One region of the Geobacillus sp. LYN3 genome, then DNA from elsewhere that is predicted to be linked to it. Evidence: riboswitches for the same ligand, from Rfam matches in the RefSeq annotation. Region 1 holds a riboswitch; each other region holds the start of a gene.
The links. Region 1 has a riboswitch for S-adenosylmethionine ahead of mtnW (2,3-diketo-5-methylthiopentyl-1-phosphate enolase). Riboswitches for the same ligand answer to the same signal wherever they lie in the genome.

Region 1 (6,317 bases):
TCGGTTAAATTCAACGTCATTGTCAGTACTTATATTCCATCATTCTCTTCTCTAAAAATATTTTCTTATTTGCATTATACTTGAAATATTAAACACGGTGCAAATCTTTTTTAGGAAACCTGCGTTCCGGCAAGCGAGAATACTCGCTATTTGGTTATTTTTGTTTATTTAGTATATGATAAAATTATACTTATTCCTTGGGCGGTTATCACCTTTTATTTCAAAACGCATATAAAAACACTAAAGGTACGGAAAGGAGGATTTGATGAAACAAGTATTCATTGGGAGTATACTTTCCGCGTTATCCACTGGATTAGGTGCGATCCCAATTTTATTTTTGGCGAAATCGATTACTCACCGCTGGCGGGACATATTGCTGGCGTTTTCAGCTGGAATTATGATGGCGGCTTCCATGATGAGTTTAATTCCTGAAGCATTACAGGCAGGCAGTTTTTTCACTTTAACAATCGGGTTATTTTTTGGAGTCCTTATTTTAACCATTTTGGAAATGACGGTTCCGCATATTGATTTAGAACATACAAAAAAAGGAATTCAGTTTGATGAAAAAGCGATGCTCATTATTGCAGCCATTACGTTACATAACATTCCAGAAGGATTGTCGGTCGGGGGCAGCTATGCTTCGAACGTATCGGAAACAGGGAATTTAATCGCGCTAGCCATTGGATTACAAAACGCTCCGGAAGGATTTTTAGTCGCGCTTTTTTTAATTCATCAACAGATTGGAAGATGGAAGGCATTTATCATCGCTACACTTACAGGAGCGGTTGAAATCGTGACATCACTTCTCGGATTTTATTTAACGCGAGCTCGTCCCGTATGGCCTTGCATTCGCCGCAGGTGCAATGTTGTTTATTATTTATAAAGAACTCATTCCGGAAAGCCACGGGGATGGAAATGAGCGGACATCTACCTATTCGTTTATCATTGGCATATTATTTATGATTTTTTTAGTAGAATCGTTTTAATAAAAACACCCCCTGCCCGAAGGAGACAGGGGGTTACCGCCATTACTGGCCTACTTCTTCTTTTTCTTCATACGGATGGGCGACCCAGCCGGACGGATCGATAAACAGGCGGACAGCGACGACTTGGCGGTCATCCATTAAGGTGAAATAATGCGGGTTTCCTTCTGGCACGGAAATGACATCGCCCGCTTCAAGTTCGACATCAAAATAGCCTGTTTCGCTGTCCCCTTTGATGATAAAAATGCCATGGCCAGCAGTAATAGCGCGCACCTCGTCTTCCGTATGAATGTGCACTTGTTCAAACTTTTTCAACAGTTCATCCAAATTCGGCGTCGCATCCGATAAGGCGACGATATCCCAAGTTTTGTAGCCTCTTCTCGCCGCCAAATCTTCAATTTCTTCTTTAAACGTCGCCAAAATTTCCTCTTTTTCTTCGTCGGTCAATACATATTTGTCGCGCAAATGTTCCGGCAGTTTGTTAATGTCCCAATGCTCGTACAACACGCCTTGTTTGTTTAAAAAGCTGCGGACATTTTCTTCTCCTTCAATCACTTCTCCCGTTTTTCTCACTTTGATTACTGCCATTGGAATTTCCCCCTTTATCAATTTTTATGGTTTAACAACCGGCTGCACGGCGGTCTGCTTTAGGAGCAGCCACTTGACGTGCCAGCTGAATAAAAACTCCCATGCTTCTAAAAACTTCTTTGCCTCAAACGCGTCTCTTCCCCATACGGTGATGCCGTGGTTGCGGATCAATACCGCACCGGCATCGCCGTTTACATGCTTGGCAAATTCCTTCGCAAGCGTTGGAATATGCGCGTAATTCGGAATAATCGGAATGCGGATGACCGCATCTTCTTCCCAAATCCCAAACGCTTTAATAATTTCCTGGCCGGAAAACGCAACTTCTCCGTCATCTCCGTACAATTCGGAGATAACATTATTGTCGATCGTATGGACGTGGAGACCGCAGCCCGCGTTCGTTTTCTTGTAAATTTCCACATGCAAAAGCGTTTCGGCGGACGGCTTTAAATGCGTATTCTCCACTGGATTTCCAGAAGCATCGACAAGCAAAAAATCTTCGTCTGTCTGCTTGCGTTTGTCTTTGCCGCTCGCCGTGACTAAAAAAGTGAGCGGGTCATCGGTTACCTTGATCGACAAGTTTCCGCTTGTGGCAAAAAACCAATCGCGCGCCGCCAATTCCGCTTTTATCTCGGCAAGCTCTTTCCATCTCTTCACAAGTAAACTCATGACTTCACCTCCATCGTCTCCAGAAAATGAATGACATCGAAAAACGTTGTAAACGGCGTATGCGGAATATCTAGTTCTTGGCATTTTTGCAGCAAAAAGTCACGGGCGATAACATGATCCGCCAGCTTTGCCACTGCTAAATCAGTGATCGAATCGCCGATGACGATATGAAAGGCATCAGGCTTTGTCAATTTTCGAAGCAACGACGGCTTGCAGCAGCCGCAGCCGTTTTGACACTGTTCATCACATGAATGCGGCCATGTAATGCGAATTGTCTCTCCGCTGAAATCAGAGCCATTGCAAAAGATGCGCTCTTTTTCGATGAGCCCTTCTAAAAGCGGATAGACAAAAAAGTCGATGCCGCCGCTTATGACATATAGCGAAATATCACGTTCCTTCGTAAACGCGACAAATTCGCGAAACCCGTCGCGGATGCGGGCATTTTGTAAAATGAAATCGACAATCTCTTCTTTCCAACCCGATGGAAGAAGGGAAAACATCGCGCCAACCCCTTCTTGCACCGAGATTCGCTGTGATAATATATCGTCTTTTAACGTTTCCCACTCCGGCGGCGCAAACCGTTTCATAATCGCGATAATGTTGTCATTGTCTGTAATCGTCCCATCAAAATCACAAAAGATGATTGGTTTTGTCATGATGTCACCTCTACTGCGCCCCATAAGTCAATCGCCTTTCGCAATGCCTCATTTTCGCGCGCTGCTTCATGAAGCGATTTTCCGGCAAGAGCCGCATCGATCGCAGCGCGAAATGCTCTGCCGCCTCCTGCTGCTCCGTCTGGATGTCCGTGTATGCCGCCGCCTGCATTGACGATGCTATCTATGCCAAAATCGCGGAACAACAATGGCACAAGCCCTGGATGAATGCCAGCTGACGGAACTGGGAACGACCGTTTAAACGGCTCCTTATCATTCGTCAACTCCGCGGCAATGCCAAGCGCCTCTTCTTTATCAAGAGCAACGCTTCCGTATGGCGATGGAAAAAGCACAAAATCTGCACCAACAAGGCGAAGCAATTTGCCAAGCAGCAAGGATGCTTTTATTCCGTAAAACTCCGATGGAGTAAACGCCCCGCTGAATGCCGGATGAGCCATGATCGGAATGGTGATCTCATCATCTTCTCGCAACCCTTGGAGCACATCCAAACCGTACGCAAATACGTTAAATAACAATACATCGGCTCCTAATTCGACTGCGCGTTTTGCTTTCTCCTTCAATTCGAACGTTTTTCCAGTCAAGTTCACCGCATATAACGTCCGTTTTCCTGTCTTTTCGTACACTTCGTTTAACACCGCTTTTCCAGCCGTAATTCGCTTTTCAAACGGCGTTAATTCGTTTTCAAACAAAATTTCATCGTCTTTAACGAGATCGACCCCGCCGAGCGCTTGTTGTTTCAGCTGCTCGGATAAGTACGTTAAATCGCGGCCGATCATCCCTTTAAAAATGCTCATCAGAAGCGGGCGTTCATATACACCCACTTTTTTGCGGATTTCGTCAATGCCAAAACGCGGGCCAGGAAACTTTCTTTTCCATTCGTCGGAAAACGTTAAATCTAGCAATCTCACTTCTCCATCCAGCGACAATTTGCCAAACACCGTCGTTAAAAGCGCCGGAATATCCGCGCTAAAGTTTAAGCTCGGGTATGCAATGCGAACGATTCCACGCTTCAATCGCTTTCCAAAGTAACGGTTGGCGCGTTCGTTCTCCTCGAGTTCTTGTACGCTTACAACTACTCCTTTATGCTTGCGCAATTGTTCCTGCTCAAGAAGCGGCAAATCCGTCCACGAACCAACGGTCAACCCAAGCGCAATTCCTTCCGCCTTTTTCTCTAAATCTTTTTCATCGTGAATAAGATATGTGGCAATTACTTGACTCATGATCATCCCTCTTTCTGTTCATCCATCAAAAAAACCTCTTCATAAGAAGAGGCTTTATTTATTCACGCTCTTCTTATCTCTCAGCGTTTCCGCTGCAAGAATTAGCACCGTGCTTAACCGTCGTTAAGCCGGTTGCCGGGCTTCATTGGGCTTGTCCCTCCGCCTGCTCTTGATAAGAGTGCTTGCAATATCGTATTCACTTTTCAAACTATTCGCGCTCGAAAATTTAATTTGAATTATGACAGTATTTTTTCGCTCTGTCAATCATTTTTTAACCCATTTTAGAAAAGACCAAGCTTCGCAATCCGTTCCGCCGCTTCTTGCAGGCGGGATTCGCTTGTTAATAACCCAACTCGCACATATCCTTCTCCATGCTTGCCAAATCCAATTCCCGGCGCGACAACGACATGCGCTTTTTCCAGCAAATAATCGGAAAAACGTTCCGATGTCCATCCGTTCGGCACCGGAAGCCACGCAAAAAATGAACCTTTTGGGGCGTCGACATCCCAGCCAATTTGCCGAAACGCGTCAATAAGCGTATTGCGCCGCGATTCATACAGTGCGACAAGCTCTTCCACGCAGCGCTGCGAAGAAAGCAATGCGGTTGCCGCCGCTTCTTGAATGGCGCCAAACAAACTCACATATAAATGGTCTTGCAGCAAGTTAATCGCCGCGATCACGCTCTCATTTCCAACGGCAAACGCCACGCGCCAGCCCGCCATATTATATGTTTTGGAGAATGTATAAATTTCAACGCCAATTTCTTTTGCCCCCTCTGCTTGAAGAAAGCTGACCGGTTTTTTTCCGTCAAAGCCAATCGCACCGTAAGCAAAATCATGAACGACGCAAATACCGTGTTTTGCGGCAAACGACACCGTTTCTTCAAAAAACTCCTTAGAAGCGATCGCCCCGGTTGGATTATTCGGATAGTTTAAAAACATGATTTTTGCTTTTTCCGCAATATTTGCAGGAATTTCATCATAATCAGGCAAAAACTGATTTTCCGCACGCAATGGCATCATCACCATTTCCGCGCGCGCCAGCGCAATCCCCGACCAATAATCCGGATATCCCGGGTCAGGCACGAGCACAATATCGCCTGGATTGGCTAAACATTGCGGGATCTCCACAAGACCCGCTTTCCCGCCAAACAAAACCGCCACTTCTTTTTCCGGATCAATGGCAACGCCGTATTCGCGCTCATAAAACTTAGCAACGGCGCGTTTCAAAAAGGAATACCCTTGAAATGGCGAGTATTTGTGATATTTTGGGTTCGCCACCGCTTTTTGCATCGCCTCCACGATATGCGGTGGAGTCGGCTGGTCGGGATTTCCTTGCCCTAAATTGATGATGTCATGCCCCTCCGCCATTTTTTTTGCGACTTTATCGACAAGCGAAGCAAAAAACTGTTTTGGAAGGCTCTGCAATAACTCAGATAGTGGAAATTGTTTCATCGCGTTAACACCTTCTCAAAAATTTTCTTGAAATTCTAGTGAAAAATCATATATCGTAAAAATCAAAATGTAAAGTAAAATTTTTTCGAGGTGAATGTTCATGACGATAAAAATCGCATGTCTTCAGCTAGATATCGCTTTTGGCAATCCTAATGAAAACGAACGGCGCGTTGAAAGAGAAATAGAAAAAATTTCAAAAAATCACCCAGATATTATCGTCCTTCCTGAACTATGGACGACTGGCTATGACTTAACCAGACTCGATGAGATTGCCGATGAGGGCGGTATGCGTACAAAAGCGTTCATTCAAAAACTTGCCAAGTCGCATCATGTCAATATTGTCGCTGGATCAATTGCCAGAAAAACAGATCGCGGCGTCACCAATACAATGTACATCGCCGACCGAAACGGTATCATCGTTGGCGAATATAGCAAACTCCATTTGTTCCAGCTGATGGATGAACATCTTTACTTACAGCCAGGGGAAGAAATGGGATTGTTCACATTAGAAAACACTCGATGTGCAGGCGTCATTTGTTATGACATCCGCTTCCCAGAATGGATTCGCGTCCATATGGTCCAAGGGGCGGAAGTGTTATTTGTCGTTGCCGAGTGGCCGCTTCCTCGCCTTTCGCATTGGCGTACACTGCTTGCGGCGCGCGCGATTGAAAATCAATGCTACGTCATCGCGTGCAATCGCGCTGGAAGCGATCCAAACAATGTCTTTGCCGG
Region 2 (6,317 bases), 1.2 Mb from region 1:
CGTTCCATCTGGCTGAAGCGGAATATACTTTAATGTGGCTCCCGTATGTTTAGCGACTTGCTGCCATGGAATAATATTGCTATGGTGCTCCATGTACGTGATGACAATTTCATCGCCTTCTTGTAAATTAGCGCGGCCATAGCTCGCTGCAACCATATTTAACGCCGTTGTCGTTCCTCTTGTAAAAATGATTTCTTGTGTGGACTTCGCATTAATAAACCGTCGTACCTTTTCACGTGCTCCTTCATATGCGTCCGTCGCTTTCGTACCAAGCGTATGCACGCCGCGATGGACATTTGAATTGTACTGGCGATAATAGTGATCAATCGCTTCAATGACGGGAAGAGGTTTCTGTGATGTCGCAGCATTGTCAAGATATATAAGCGGCTTCCCGTTTACTTCTTGGTCCAAAATCGGAAACAGCTGCCGAACCTCTTTCGTATTCATGACTGCACTTTCCTTTCAATTACTTCAATAAGTTGTTTTTTCACACTTTCAATCGGAATAGCCTCTACAACAGGAGCTAAAAATCCATGAATGATAAGACGTTCTGCCTCATGTTTCGGAATACCGCGGCTCATTAAATAATATAGCTGCGTAGGATCAATGCGGCCGACCGATGCAGCATGTCCTGCCATTACATCGTCTTCGTCAATTAATAAAATAGGGTTCGCATCTCCACGCGCTTTTTCACTTAGCATTAGAACACGCGATTCTTGCTGCGCGTTCGATTTAGAAGCACCATGTTCAATTTTTCCAATTCCGTTAAAAATCGAAGTCGCGCTGTCTCTCACAACACCGTGTTTTAAAATGTAACCTTCCGTATGTTTACCATAATGAACAACGCTTGTCGTAAAGTTTTGCACTTGCTCTCCTCGACCGACAACGACCGTTTTCGTATCGCCGAAAGAACCGTCACCTATTAAGCGGGTAATGTTTTCAGAAACTGTATCTCCATCGTTCATTAAACCGAGCGCCCACTCAATGCGGCCATCACGGGCAGCGATACCACGGCGGTTTACATAGGTTGTAATACCTTTTGCCAAGTTATCGACCGCTGCAAAAAACACACGAGCATTCGTGTTGGCAAACACTTCGGCGACAATATTGACAACTGCTTTGCTAGTTTCTTTTACGGAAATATAGTTTTCCACATAAACAACCCGGCTATTATCTTCCGCTACAACGATGACATGATTAAATAATGCGATATCATCATTTTCTTGAATATAAACAGCTTGAAGAGGAACATCCACTACAACATTTTTCGGCACATATACGAACACACCGCCGTTAAGTAGCGCAGCATGCAACGCCGTTAAACGATGCTCGTCAATTTTCACGCCATCTTTCATCAAATATTTTTGCAACAAATCCCCATGCTCACGTGCTGCTGTGAAAATATCAGTGAAAATGACGCCTTTTGCTTTCAACTCATCCGATAGAGATAAATATGCTGGTGTATGGTCGCGTTGGACATATAAGTTTTTCGTTCCCTCTCCTGCTTCAATAAGCGCCTTTACTGCTTCAGGCAATTCATCTAATGAAGCAAACGGCGCGCTTTCCACTACATGATTAGCAAATTGTGTGAAATTCCATTTGTCAATTTTTGTTTTATCCGGCTTTGGCAGCGGCAACTCTTCTGCTTTAGCAAGAGCTTGTAAGCGAAGCTGTAAAAGCCAGTCCGGTTCGCCGCGTCCGCTGGAAAATGAGCGCACATATTGTTGGTCGAATGGTATTTTTGTTCCTGTCGTCATAATATAATACTCCTCCTAACGCTTACGCTTCTTGCTCAACCGTTTCATCTTCAATGCCAAGTTCTTTTTTAATCCAATCGTATCCTTCCGCTTCAAGACGTTGTGCCAACTCCGGACCACCGGATTTTACGATACGCCCTTGCATCATGACATGCACATAATCCGGTGTGATGTAGTTTAGTAAACGCTGATAGTGCGTAATGATCAAACAGCCGAATTCGCTGCTGCGCATTTCATTAATTCCTTTTGAAACAATTTTTAATGCATCAATATCAAGACCGGAGTCGATCTCGTCCAAAATCGCGATTTTCGGTTCAAGCATCATTAATTGAAGAATTTCGTTGCGTTTTTTCTCTCCGCCGGAGAATCCTTCATTTAGATAGCGATGCGCCATATCTGGGTTCATTTCTAGAAACGCCATTTTTTCATCCAGCTTGCGGATAAATTTCATTAGCGAGATTTCATTGCCTTCGCCAAGCCGGGCATTGATAGCGGCGCGAAGGAAATCGGCGTTCGTTATGCCGCTAATTTCGCTTGGATATTGCATCGCCAAAAATAAACCGGCGCGTGCACGTTCATCCACTTCCATCTCCAACACGTTTTGCCCGTCTAATGTAATGCTTCCTTTTGTTACTTCATATTTTGGATGTCCCATAATCGCCGACGATAACGTTGATTTTCCCGTTCCGTTCGGACCCATAATCGCGTGAATTTCTCCGCCTTTTACTTCTAAATTCACACCTTTTAAAATTTCTTTTCCTTCAACGGATACGTGAAGATCTTTAATTGTTAACACTGCCATGAAGAATACCTCCAATTTTCACTAAAAATTGTGTATATCATTGACTTGCTTGTCTTTCCATTCTCATTTTATTCTCATTACAATCTTATAACAAATGAAAAGTATTAGCAACCTTTTGAAGAGAATATCACTATGTTCATAGTGAAAAATATTTTGATCAAGATTGTTTTATAAAAATAACGGAAGCGGACCGCTTCCGTTATTTTATTGCGCTGCTGGAATGACAGCACCTTTATATTTTTCTTTAATAAAGTCTTGAATTTCTTTCGACTGTAACACTTCGACAAGTGTTTTAATTTCTTTGCGGTTTTCATCGCCTTTGCGTACAGCGATAATATTGACATATGGGTTATCTTTCGGCGACTCAACAGCAATTGGATCTTTCGCAGGATCTAATCCCGCGTCAAGCGCATAGTTGGCGTTGATGAGCACAGCATCGCCTTCGCCGTTTTTATAAATTTGCGGCAGCAATCCTGCTTCCACATCTGCTTCAAATTTTAAATGTTTTGGATTTTCCACAATGTCTTTGACCGTAGCTTTTGTTTTATCGATACCTTCTTTTAATTTAATTAACCCTTTTTCTTGCAGCATCGATAAAATGCGACCATGGTCTGCAACCGAGTTGCTCATGATGATCGTCGCACCGTCTGGCAATTCTTCGAGGCTTTTATATTTTTTCGAGTAAAGACCGATTGGCTCAATATGAATGCCGCCAGCGTTGACAAAGTCATATCCATGTTCTTTTTTCTGTGCTTCTAAATATGGAATGTGTTGGAAATAGTTGGCGTCAATTTCTTTATCTGCTAACGCTTTGTTTGGTAAAACATAATCTTGGAATTTAACAATTTTTAAGTCAATGCCTTTTTCTTTTAAAATCGGTTGTGCTTTTTCTAAAATTTCTGCATGCGGGACATTGGAAGCTCCAACCACTAATTTTGTTAATTTCCCTTCTTTTTTGCCACCATCAGCGTTGTTATTGCCTCCACATGCTGCCAAAGCCAACACAAGAACGACGGCAAATAACGCACTAATCCATTTTTTCATATTGATCTTCCCCCTTTTATCGTTTATCTATTTTGGAAGTGACAAAGTCACCGATAAACTGAATGACAAAGACAATCACCAAAACTAGAACGGTGGCGACAAACGTCACATCATTATGGCTGCGCTGAAATCCTTCAAGATACGCTAAGTTGCCAAGGCCGCCGGCGCCAACGACCCCTGCCATCGCTGTATATCCAACTAAAGCAATTGCAGTGACGGTAATTCCAGATACAAGAGCAGGCAATGACTCTGGAAGAAGCACTTTCCAAATAATCGTGGCCGTTGTCGCTCCCATCGCTTTGGCCGCTTCGATGACACCTTTATCAATTTCGCGAAGCGCAATTTCCACCATTCTCGCGTAAAATGGCGCCGCTCCAATAATGAGTGCTGGCAATGCCGCATTTGCGCCAAGAATCGTTCCGACAACGAATTTCGTAAACGGGATTAACAAAATAATTAATATGATAAATGGGATGGAACGAAAAATGTTAACGATAGCGGCGATGATCATATTCGCCAGGCGGTTTTCCCATAAGTTGCCCTTTGACGTTAAAAATAAAAGCAGTCCAAGAATCGTTCCTAATATAAATGTTGCAACGACAGAAATTCCTGTCATATAAAGCGTTTCAACGGTCGCTGCCCAAATCATATCCCACTCTACATTTGGTAAGAGGTTAGCGAGCATCCGTAATCACCTCCACCGCCACTTGCTGCTTTCGAATATAATCGATCGCGCGGGCAACTTCCTCTTTCTCTCCATCCATATGAACAAACAGCACACCGTAAGCGCCTTGATGAGTTTGCGAAATTTTTCCTTGAAGAATATTCGCATCAACTTGAAATTGGCGAACAACGTTAGCAATCAGCGGCTGTTCCGTAACCTCTCCAACAAACGTCAATTGAAAAACCGTTCCTTTTGGATATTTATCGAGTAAATGCGCAATCGTTTCTTTCGTTTCCTCCGGTTCGATGACCTGCTGTACAAATCGTTTCGTAATCTCCTGCTTTGGCTGCCGGAACACTTGCAGCACTTCTCCTTGTTCGACAATTTTTCCGTTTTCCATCACTGCAACGCGGTTGCAAATTTTACGAATCACGTGCATTTCATGGGTAATTAATACAATTGTCAATCCTAAACGCTTATTAATATCCACCAAAAGTTCCAAAATGGAATCGGTTGTCTGCGGGTCTAGCGCGGATGTCGCCTCATCGCACAATAGCACTTTTGGATTGTTCGCCAAAGCGCGCGCGATGCCGACGCGCTGCTTTTGCCCGCCGCTAAGCTGTGACGGATAGGCGTTTTCTCTTCCTTGCAAACCTACAAGCTGAATCAACTCGTCTACTCGTTTTTTCCGCTGTTCTTTCGGTACACCGGCAATTTCTAATGGAAACGCAATGTTTTCGCGAACCGTTCTTGACCATAATAAATTAAAATGCTGAAAAATCATTCCGATTTCCTGACGGGCCTTTCGCAATTCCTTTCCTTTAATATTAGCAATATCCCGTCCAGCGACAATGACTTTCCCTTTGGTCGGTTTTTCCAATCCGTTAAGGAGACGGATTAACGAACTTTTTCCCGCCCCGCTATATCCGATGATTCCGAAAATTTCGCCTTCTTTAATTTGCAAAGAGACATTATCCACTGCTGTTACAGATCCATTGGCCGCTTCATATATTTTTGTCACGTTTTCTAATGTAATCATGCACATTTCCACCTTCCCTCATGTAAAAGACAACTCGCCGCAAAAAGAAAGCCTTTCTGCTCAAGAGAACAGAAAGGCAATGATTACCGTTCTGTCTCTTATCTCTCAAAGCAGACGCTTTGTGTGAATTGGCACCATTTCAGCGAGTACGCTGACGGTTGCCGGGCTTCATTGGGCACATCCCTCCACCTCTCTTGATAAGAGCACAAAAAACACTTTATTCAATTAAAATCTCTCAATAATTACGAATGTGATTTTATCACTATATGTCGAATAGTGTCAATGGAAATGTTATGGTCATTATGGAAAATGGCATGATTATCATTTTTTGTGATTATGAGACGGAAACATCAGATGTAATTCCGGTAGCAGCCGCAATGGCCTGTTCTAAATCTTCGATTAAGTCATCGATATTTTCGATGCCGACAGATAGACGAACTAAATCTTCTGTCACTCCAGATGATTTTAGTTCTTCTTCGTTTAGCTGTTGATGTGTGGTGCTTGCAGGATGGATAATTAAACTTTTCGCATCGCCAACGTTGGCAACATGCGACCATAATTTTACACTGTTGATCAATTTCGCTCCTGCCTCTCTGCCGCCTTTTACGCCAAATACAACGATGGAACCCGCTCCTTTTGGCAAATATTTTTTCGCTAGTTCTTTTGCTGGATGACTGTCATGTTCTGGATAAAGCACCCACTCTATTGCTGGATGACGATCTAAATACTCGACGATTTTTCTTGTATTCGCAATATGTTCTTTCATACGTACATGCAATGTTTCAAGACCAAGCTGAATTTGAAAGGCATTAAATGGGCTAATCGCTGGACCTAAATCGCGAAGCAGCTGCACGCGAGCTTTGACAATGTATGCAGCAGGTCCAAACGCCTCAGCATACACAAGGTTGTGATAGCTTGGATCAGGAGTAGTGAACTACCCCCACTTAATTTTCTAGCGAAAATTTGAAGTGGGGGCTTCCAAAGAAGTTTGACTGCTTTAAGCAATCCTTA
Region 3 (3,319 bases), 480 kb from region 1:
TATTTATCAAAATTTGGGGGCTAGAAGTTCAATTTATCTCGAAGAATTTTTACTCCTCAGAGCTGTAAAGTCATTGATCATTTGGAGCATCGTACTCAGCGGACTTATTTTGTTGACATTAAGCATTTATCCTCAGTTTGCAGAGCAGCAAAAAGAAATGACCAAACTGCTTGAGGCCTATCCGGAATCGATTAAAAAAGCGTTTGGAATGAATGAGCTAAATATGGGAGATTTAATGGGTTTTTACGGGATAGAAATTTATATGATAACTACCCTTTTAGGAAGCATATACTCGGCAATTCTTGCATCCAATATTCTGGCCAAGGAAGAAAATGAAAAAACGATTGAATTTTTGTTGTCAAAGCCTGTCACAAGAAGCCGAATCGTAACAGAAAAACTTCTGGCCGTTTTGGTAAATATTTTGATTTTTAACGTAGTTTCAGCCGCAGCAAGCATCATTGGATTTCAATTTGCAAAAGACCCGGATGTTCCGACAGACACGTTTAGTTTGCTGATCGCCGCAACAATATTGCTTCATTTGACGTTCGGTGCAATTGCGTTTATGTTGTCGTCGATGATGAAAAAAACAAGAAACATCCTTTCGATCTCACTGGGGATTGTCCTAGCTGCCTACTTTATGAATGTGATGGCAGGGATATCGGAAGACTTAGAGTTCCTAAAATATATAAGCCCGTTTAAATATGTGGACGCCGCCTCCATTATTAATGATAACGAGATTGAGCCTTTGTATATCTTTATTATGGCTGAGGTTATTTTGATTAGTATCTTCGCTTCATATATGGTATATAAAAAGAAAGATATTGCAGTCTAATGAAATTAGAGGTGTTAAAATTGTATTCAGCATTTGAAAAGCAGCCTAAAGAGAAAAAAGACTTGATCATCAAAGTGGCCATCGAGGAATTTGTGAAGAATGGTTATGAAAAGACCTCTACAGATGTTATTACGAGACGGGCGGGAATTTCCAAGGGAATCCTTTTTCATTATTTTAAGAGCAAGAAAAACTTATACCTTTATTTAGTGAATTATGTGAAGGACTTTCTGACGGAACTAGCAATGGAAGAAATGAAAAAAATCCAATCTGATGATTTCTTTGAAAGGATCAAAGAAATCGTCCTGTTGAAACAAAAACTAACGGTTCAGTATCTCCAAGAAACTCAGTTTATTACGGATGCCTTTACTAATCCTCCAGTGGCAGTAAAGAAGGAAATGGAAGAAATTATTAAGAAACATTACGAAGCTTATCAGGAAGATTTTTTGCTGAAGCATGTCTATATTAAAGATCTGATCCAAACGGAAAAACTTAGAGAGGATATTTCCGTGGATACCGCGATCCGCATGACCATGTTGATTGCCGAACAGCTGTCTAATAAGTATATGGCTATATACAAAAATAAGCAAATGGATGTCATGAGTGGTGTGGAGTCTTTGATAAGGGAACTGAATGAATATCTTAAGATTATTAAATATGGAATCTATAAACCAGAATAGAGTTTTTGATTTCTTTTCCCGTGGCGTTTTGCTACGGGATTTTTGCATATTATTAATGTTACGCATATAATTTTAAGATTTATTTAAAATTATTTAAAAATAAGACATTATCAAAGTGTATTGCACAATAGATGAATATGTTGTAATCTTTTATTTGTTTTATATAACGAAATACAACTGCTCATCTTCTTATCTAGAGAGGCGGAGGGACTGGCCCGAAGAAGTCTCGGCAGCGGACTCGTTTTCGAGTGCTGTGCCAAATCCAGCAAGCATTGTGCTTGAAAGATAAGAAGGGTTTCTTATATAGATACGTATAAGGCCTCTTCTTATGTTCAGATAAGAAGAGGCCTTTTCTCTAAGTGGAAAGCTCCTTCAAAAAAACATAAAATGAGGTGGAAAGAGTGGAGTTAAGAAAAGGCAATCTATTTGCGTTATTTCCGTTTGTGGTCTTTTTAGTGTTGTTCATTGGTGCAGGCGTGGTTACAGGCGATTTTTATAAATTTCCAGTCATTGTAGCAATTTTGATTGCGGCAAGTATTTCGTTGATGATGAATCGGAAAGAGTCTTTAACGAAGAAAGTGGAAGTGTTCACAAAAGGGGCTGGAAATGCCGATGTCATGTTAATGGTCATCATTTTCTTATTAGCAGGAGCATTTTCGGAAGTAACTAAAAAAATGGGGGCTGTTGAATCAACGGTTAATTTAGCTCTTTCCGTTGTTCCGCAAAATTTATTAATAGCCGGTCTATTTGTCATTGGATGTTTTATCTCCATTTCGATGGGAACGTCCATGGGAACGATTGTAGCGTTAGCGCCGATTGGAGTCGGAATTAGTGAACAAACCGATATTTCTTTGGCATTATCTATGGCAGCTGTCATTGGCGGTGCTATGTTTGGAGATAACCTATCTTTTATCTCTGATACAACGATTGCGGCAGTTCGTACACAAAATACAAGAATGAAAGAAAAGTTTAAGGTGAACTTTTTCATTGTTTTACCAGCGGCAATCATCACCATCGTTCTTTTCTGGGCCATTACTGCTGGAGAGCAAGCGGAAATTACGAATCAATCTTTTCATTGGATGAAAATTTTACCTTACCTTGGTGTATTAATAACAGCATTAATGGGCGTTAATGTACTAGTCGTGTTAGCAGGCGGTATTTTATTAGCAGGAATCATCGGCCTTCTTGATGGAAGCTACAGTGCAATGGGCCTCATTCAAGCCATCGGTGACGGGGTCGCCGGAATGCAGGAATTGTCATTGCTTGCGATCTTAATTTCCGGTATGGTGGAAGTCATTAAACATAACGGTGGAATCGATTATTTACTTCAATTAGTAACAAGAAATGTAAAGTCAAAAAAAGGGGCACAATTCGGCATCGCGGGATTAGTGAGTTTAACCAATCTTTCAACAGCAAACAATACGATCTCCATTTTAATTGCTGGTCCACTTGCAAAAAACATTGCTGATCAATATGACATTGATCCGCGTAAATCTGCCAGCATATTGGATATTTTCTCATGCTGTTTCCAGGGGCTCATCCCATATGGTGCGCAAATGCTTGTGGCAGCAGGTGTTGCTTCCATTTCACCATTAAGTATTTTGCAGTATTCGTTCTACCCATTCTTAATTGGAGTTTGTGGCATGATTGCGATTGTGTTTGACTTTCCAAAATTAAAAACACAAAAAGAAGTAAAGGCAGACTTACAAGCGAATAAAGCGGTATAATGAAAAGGTCTCTGATGTGGAGACCTTTCTTTGTAGGGGGGTGACTTAGAATATGATTAACACAAACGGTCGTTTAGAAAGGT
Region 4 (6,317 bases), 120 kb from region 1:
AGCCACTTTTTCCGTCAAGGATATGTGAAACGATTTCGTTGCATCTATATGGTTACTTTTGCTGCATCTTAAACTGCAAAAACAGTTCGTTGTAGTAGGCGAGCATGTGTTTCCCTAAGTTTTCGTACACTTCGAGATGCCCAGCTGAATCCAAATCGGGGTAAAAGCGCCGATCGCCCGCGATGTCTTTTGGCAAATAGGCAAGCGCCTTTTTATTCGGCGTCGAATAGCCGACATACTCGGCGTTTTGCGCCGCGTGTTTCGGGTCGAGCATAAAATTGATAAACGCGTGCGCTCCTTCGATGTTTTTCGCTGTTTTCGGAATGACCATGTTGTCAAACCATAAGTTGGAGCCTTCTTTCGGCACGACATAGTCGAGCTTGTCATTTTCGGCGATGATTTCCGCCGCGTCGCCCGACCAAACGACGCCAATGGCCGCCTCTTCATTAGCCAGAAGCAGCTTGATCTCATCGCCGACAATCGCCTTCACATTCGGCATGAGTCGATCGAGTTTCCGCTTTGCTTCTTGCAAATGGGCTTTGTTCGTGTCATTGAGGGAATAGCCGAGGCTGTTTAACGCCATGCCCATTACTTCGCGCGCTCCGTCGACAAGCAAAATTTGGTTTCGCAAACTCGGATCCCATAAGTCGTTCCAGCTCGTAATCCTCTTGCCACCGAGCATGTCGCGGTTGTAGACGATGCCGACCGTCCCCCAAAAATACGGCACCGAATACCGGTTGTGCGGATCAAACGACAAGTTGAGGAACCGCGGTTCGATATATTTTGACACTCCACACGCCTTAAAGGGCGTGGGATTCTTGGGTCGTTCGCGTCCTCATCCATTTCTGGTTCGGACCACGCCCAAGTTCGGGGCTGTGTCATCAGCCCATCCCATCAGGTTAGGATGTACCCCGATGGGCGGCGCACCTGTGACCAGTGCGCTAGGTTAGGCGGCAAAGCCCGAAATCGCTTTGGCGATGTTGATCGCACCATTCAAATCAGCATGGAGGGTGTATCCGCACCTTTGGCATCGGAAGCGGATGCCGTTGCGGTTCGCTTTCTCTCGATAACCACATTTACACGTTTGGCTCGTGTAGGTCGGCTTCACCCACTCCACCCGAATGCCCGCCATTTCGGCTTTATAGGCAATCATCGTTTGCAGTTGATGAAACGCCCAAGTGTGAAGGTTTCGTCCCGCTTCTTTGGCCGATGTTGCCCGCTTTCGAATCCCCGTCAATTCTTCCATCCGAATCACGCCAACACCGTTGGCGAGGGCAAAACGGACGATTTGACGGCTGATTTTATGGTTCATATCTTTCATCCAGCGGGACTCTTTACGGCCGATTTTGCGAATCATATGGAGCTTCTTGGCTTTTCCTAATCTCCTTCGCAAAGCCGCGTATCGCCTGCGAATGAAAGCGCATTGGCTGCCCTTAAAAAACAACGATTTCGTGCCCACGCTGGCAACGGCGATATAACGAAGTCCCAAATCAACGCCCATTACCTTCGTTTCTTCCCGTTGTTGGACTTCAAATGTGATCGCAACAGCCAAGTACCATTTCTTTCTCTTTTTGTAGAGCTTAGCCGCCCCTTGTTTGGCGGTTCCATTGATCAGCCGATTCAGCCATGCTTCCTGATAGGGGCGCGTGACCACTGGCACGCCGATTCGCTTCTCCAGTGTGGGGAAGGAAACCGTGTAGAACGCTCCTTTCTTTTCCACCTTCACGTTTTGGTTGTTGAAGCAACACCATAATGTTTGAAACTTCTTTGTTTTCTGGTTTTTCTTTTGAGACTTCACTTCTCGAATCGTTTGGTTCACGACGGCGGAAGGAAACCGCTGCGACGAAAACTCTTTAAATAGTTTGCTCGTCGCTTGATTCAGTTCGGGATGATTCAACAGCCAATTCGCAAACGCGATATTCACTTCTGTCATCCGTTCGTACATGTCTTGTTTGACTTTCGTTGGGTTGTGCAGCTCCAGCCTTAATGTGATCGTCGGCATGGATTCACCTCCTTGTGGCGATTTCAGGATGCCATTTTTTTCAGAATCGTTCAATATTCAGAAAACAGCTCGCTTTCATCCCACCCCTCAAGGAGTGGGCTTTCTCGCTCGCGGGTCTGTAAATCTCTTTCGGCGTCCCAAACTGCTGAATTTTTCCTTTATTCAGAACAAAAATGTAATCGGACATCGCCAATGCTTCTTCTTGATCATGCGTGACAAAAATGAACGTAATCCCTAAGCGGCGCTGCAATTCACGAAGTTCATACTGCATTTCCGTGCGCAGTTTCAAATCCAAGGCTGACAGCGGTTCATCCAAGAGCAGCACCTCAGGTTCATTGACAATCGCCCGGGCAATGGCGACGCGCTGACGCTGGCCGCCGGACATTTCTTGAATGCGGCGGCGCTCATAGCCGTCTAAGTTGACAAACCGAAGCGCTTCCCTCACTTTCTCGCGAATGTCGGTTTCTTTCATCTTTTTCACGCGCAAACCAAACGCAACGTTTTCAAACACATCGAGATGAGGGAACAATGCATAGTCTTGAAAAACAGTGTTGACTTGCCGTTTGTTCGGCGGGACGTTTTGAATCGGCTTTCCGTGGAAATAAATCGTTCCTTCCGTCGGCTCGATAAACCCGGCAATCAGCCGCAAAATCGTTGTCTTCCCACAACCCGACGGTCCAAGCAGCGTATAAAACTTCCCGCGCTCCATCGCAAAACTGACATCATCCAGTACGGCTGCGCCGTCGTATTCCTTCGTCACTCGCTCGAAGCGGATGATTTCTCCGTTCACTTTCAGCCCCCCATCTTCTTGATGTTCACTATTCCTAATTAGAATAGGAGAGTAGAAAGTGCAACGGAAAAATATGCTTTCCGCCATGTCGGCGACTAAAAAACAAAAAGCGGCTGACTATTCCGCAGAACAGCTTCCAATTTTGCCCGCAATGCGGAAAGCCGCTGTCTCATTGATCGTTTTTTCAAATTTCCTTGCTTCACCGTATTGAATAATTTCAAAAAATACATTAAATTATATAGTAATAGTCAAGACGAAATAAACAACCGCATACGGACATTCTTATCAAGAGAGGGGGAGGGACTGGCCCGATGAACTCTCAGCAACCTGGCGGAAGTCAAGGTGCTAAATCCAGACAGGCGAAACGCCTGGAAGATAAGAAGAGACGATACATAAAAAGTCTTCTTCTTATAGAAGGCTTTTTTCTTTTACTATCTTCATAGAACGGGGGAATGATCGTGGGGCTTTTGCAAGACTTAAAAGAACGCATCCTTATCGCCGATGGAGCGATGGGAACGCTATTATACTCGCACGGCGTCGACCGATGTTTTGAAGAACTAAATTTATCAAAACCGGAAGACATCATTCACATTCATGAAGCATATATCGCCGCGGGCGCAGAAGTAATCCAAACGAATACATATGGCGCCAACTATGTCAAACTTGCCCGCTACGGATTGGAAGATGAAGTGCCATCCATTAACCGCGCGGCAGTAAGGCTCGCCAAAAAGGCGGCGGGAAATAAAGCCTATGTGCTTGGAACGATCGGCGGATTACGGAGCATCAACAAAAGCGCCGTTTCCATCGACGAAGTAAAGCGGACGTTTCGCGAGCAATTATTTGTGCTTTTAAACGAAGACGTCGATGGCTTATTGCTCGAGACATATTACGATTTGGAAGAATTGCAGACGGTGCTTGCAATCGCGCGCAAAGAAACGGATAAGCCGATTATCGCGCACGTCTCCCTCCACGAAGTCGGCGTCTTGCAAGACGGCACTCCCCTTTCTGAAGCGTTGGCGCGCTTGGAGCAGTTGGGAGCCGATGTCATCGGTCTAAATTGCCGTCTCGGTCCATATCATATGATTCGTTCGCTCGAGGAAGTGCCGCTGCCGAAAAAAGCGTTTCTTTCCGCGTATCCGAACGCAAGCTTGCCGGATTATCGCGACGGACGGCTTTTCTATGAAACAAACACCGATTATTTTAAAGAAACGGCTCTTGCCTTCCGTGAACAAGGCGTGCGCCTGATTGGCGGGTGCTGCGGCACGACGCCGAAACATATCGAAGCGATAGCAAACGCCTTAACCGATCGGACACCAATTACAGAAAAAGTCGTTAAACAACGTCATGTTCCGATTTCTATCCAAACAAACGAACCAAATGCCGCCCCGCCGCTGCAGGATATCGTACGTAAGCGGCGCTCGGTGATCGTCGAGCTTGATCCGCCGAAAAAATTAGGGATCGCGAAATTTTTAGAAGGCGCCAAAGCGCTCAAAGAAGCGAACATTGATGCGTTGACATTGGCCGATAACTCGCTGGCAACTCCACGAATCAGCAACATGGCGCTCGGCTCCATCGTCAAAGAGCAGCTCGGCATCCGCCCGCTTATTCATATTACATGCCGCGACCGCAATTTAATCGGCTTGCAGTCGCACCTGATGGGCCTGCATACGCTCGGCATCACCGATGTGCTCGCCATCACCGGAGACCCATCGAAAATCGGCGATTTTCCTGGAGCGACATCCGTCTATGATTTATCGTCCTTTGATTTAATCCGGCTCATTCGCCAATTTAACGAAGGGCTTTCGTATTCCGGAAAATCGCTCGGGCAAAAAACAAACTTCTCGATTGCCGCGGCCTTTAACCCGAACGTCCGTCATTTAGATAAGGCTGTAGAGCGTCTGGAGAAAAAAATTCAATGCGGCGCCCATTATTTTATCACCCAGCCGCTTTATTCCGAGCGGCAAATCGAAGAGGTGTATGAAGCGACGAAGCATCTTGAGACGCCGATTTACATCGGCATTATGCCGCTAGTGAGCGCGCGCAACGCCGATTTCCTTCATCATGAAGTGCCGGGAATTACTCTTTCTGATGAAATCCGCTCCCGCATGGCGGCATGCGCGAATGACGCAGTGCAATCTGCGCGCGAAGGAATCGCAATTGCCAAATCGCTCATTGACGCCGCTTTTGACTTATTTAACGGCATCTACTTAATTACGCCGTTTTTGCGCTATGAAATGACCGTCGAACTCGTTCGCTACATTCATGAAAAGGAACAAGCCGCACAAGAAAGGAAGGTACTCCATGGGTAACATCACACTTGAGCAACAGCTCGAAAAAAAAATATTAATTATTGACGGCGCAATGGGAACGATGATTCAAAGCGCGAAGCTCTCAGCTGATGATTTCGGCGGAGAAGCATACGAAGGATGCAACGAATATTTGACGCTCACCGCCCCGCATGTGATCGAGCGCATTCATGAAGCATATTTGCAGGCGGGAGCGGATATTATCGAAACAAACACGTTCGGTGCGACAAGCGTTGTGTTAGATGAATATCATCTTGGCCATTTAGCGCTAGAGTTAAATATCGAAGCAGCCAGGCTTGCGCGCAAAGCCGCCGACGCCTACTCTACTCCCGAATGGCCGCGCTTTGTCGCCGGTTCAATGGGACCGACGACAAAAACGTTATCCGTCACAGGAGGCATTACGTTCGAACAATTAGTTGCCGCTTACGAAGAACAAGCGCGTGGACTATTGCTTGGCGGAGTCGACTTACTTTTATTAGAAACGTGCCAAGACACCTTAAACGTCAAAGCTGGATTTATCGGCATTTCCAAGGCGTTTGAAGCGGTCGGAAAAAAAGTGCCGATTATGATTTCCGGGACGATTGAACCAATGGGAACAACATTAGCAGGACAAACGATTGAATCGTTTTTCATCTCCGTCCAGCATATGAAGCCGTTCGCGGTCGGATTAAACTGCGCGACCGGCCCCGAGTTTATGACCGACCATTTGCGCGCGCTCGCTTCCTTGGCGAACACTGCTGTAAGCTGCTATCCGAACGCCGGGCTTCCGGATGAAGAAGGATGCTATCACGAGACACCGGAGATGTTAGCGAAAAAAATCCGACGATTCGCTGAAAAAGGATGGATTAACATCGTCGGCGGCTGCTGCGGAACAACCCCGGAACATATTCGCACCATCGCCGAAGCGGTCCGGGACATTCCACCGCGGCCAATTCCGAAATCTTTTGACGTTCATGCCGTCTCCGGCATCGATCCGCTTATTTACGATGAAACAATGCGTCCGCTGTTTGTCGGCGAGCGCACAAACGTAATCGGTTCGCGCAAATTTAAACGGCTCATCGCTGAAGGAAAATATGAAGAAGCGGCGGAAATTGCCCGCGCGCAAGTAAAAAACGGCGCGCACGTCATCGATATTTGCTTAGCCGACCCGGACCGCAACGAACAAGAAGATATGGAAAAGTTTATCCAACAAGTTGTAAAAAAAGTAAAAGTGCCGCTT

Region 2: it holds a riboswitch for S-adenosylmethionine, as region 1 does, so the genes downstream of both, DCC82_RS00270 (methionine ABC transporter ATP-binding protein) here and mtnW (2,3-diketo-5-methylthiopentyl-1-phosphate enolase) in region 1, are expected to answer to the same signal.
Region 3: it holds a riboswitch for S-adenosylmethionine, as region 1 does, so the genes downstream of both, DCC82_RS09085 (Na+/H+ antiporter NhaC family protein) here and mtnW (2,3-diketo-5-methylthiopentyl-1-phosphate enolase) in region 1, are expected to answer to the same signal.
Region 4: it holds a riboswitch for S-adenosylmethionine, as region 1 does, so the genes downstream of both, DCC82_RS05905 (bifunctional homocysteine S-methyltransferase/methylenetetrahydrofolate reductase) here and mtnW (2,3-diketo-5-methylthiopentyl-1-phosphate enolase) in region 1, are expected to answer to the same signal.

The regions. Positions count from the first base shown of each region.
Region 1 covers NZ_QCWL01000001.1:1,255,952-1,262,268, reverse strand. The annotation lists partial or broken gene DCC82_RS06605 (ZIP family metal transporter) at 266-986, shown strand; gene DCC82_RS06600 (1,2-dihydroxy-3-keto-5-methylthiopentene dioxygenase) at 1,029-1,571, opposite strand; gene DCC82_RS06595 (methylthioribulose 1-phosphate dehydratase) at 1,596-2,237, opposite strand; gene mtnX (2-hydroxy-3-keto-5-methylthiopentenyl-1-phosphate phosphatase) at 2,234-2,893, opposite strand; gene mtnW (2,3-diketo-5-methylthiopentyl-1-phosphate enolase) at 2,890-4,131, opposite strand; SAM riboswitch class I at 4,202-4,310, opposite strand; gene DCC82_RS06580 (pyridoxal phosphate-dependent aminotransferase) at 4,413-5,585, opposite strand; gene DCC82_RS06575 (carbon-nitrogen family hydrolase) at 5,686-6,317, shown strand, end outside.
Region 2 covers NZ_QCWL01000001.1:42,118-48,434, forward strand. The annotation lists gene DCC82_RS00245 (cysteine desulfurase) at 1-447, opposite strand, end outside; gene sufD (Fe-S cluster assembly protein SufD) at 444-1,757, opposite strand; gene sufC (Fe-S cluster assembly ATPase SufC) at 1,780-2,559, opposite strand; gene DCC82_RS00260 (MetQ/NlpA family ABC transporter substrate-binding protein) at 2,764-3,603, opposite strand; gene DCC82_RS00265 (methionine ABC transporter permease) at 3,620-4,288, opposite strand; gene DCC82_RS00270 (methionine ABC transporter ATP-binding protein) at 4,278-5,306, opposite strand; SAM riboswitch class I at 5,402-5,510, opposite strand; partial or broken gene DCC82_RS00275 (PLP-dependent transferase) at 5,641-6,240, opposite strand.
Region 3 covers NZ_QCWL01000001.1:1,741,045-1,744,363, forward strand. The annotation lists gene DCC82_RS09075 (ABC transporter permease subunit) at 2-832, shown strand; gene DCC82_RS09080 (TetR/AcrR family transcriptional regulator) at 832-1,509, shown strand; SAM riboswitch class I at 1,696-1,801, shown strand; gene DCC82_RS09085 (Na+/H+ antiporter NhaC family protein) at 1,911-3,236, shown strand.
Region 4 covers NZ_QCWL01000001.1:1,131,224-1,137,540, reverse strand. The annotation lists partial or broken gene DCC82_RS05920 (ABC transporter substrate-binding protein) at 53-784, opposite strand; gene DCC82_RS05915 (RNA-guided endonuclease TnpB family protein) at 947-2,002, opposite strand; partial or broken gene DCC82_RS05910 (ABC transporter ATP-binding protein) at 2,121-2,792, opposite strand; gene DCC82_RS17430 (hypothetical protein) at 2,851-3,003, shown strand; SAM riboswitch class I at 3,072-3,174, shown strand; gene DCC82_RS05905 (bifunctional homocysteine S-methyltransferase/methylenetetrahydrofolate reductase) at 3,251-5,101, shown strand; gene metH (methionine synthase) at 5,094-6,317, shown strand, end outside.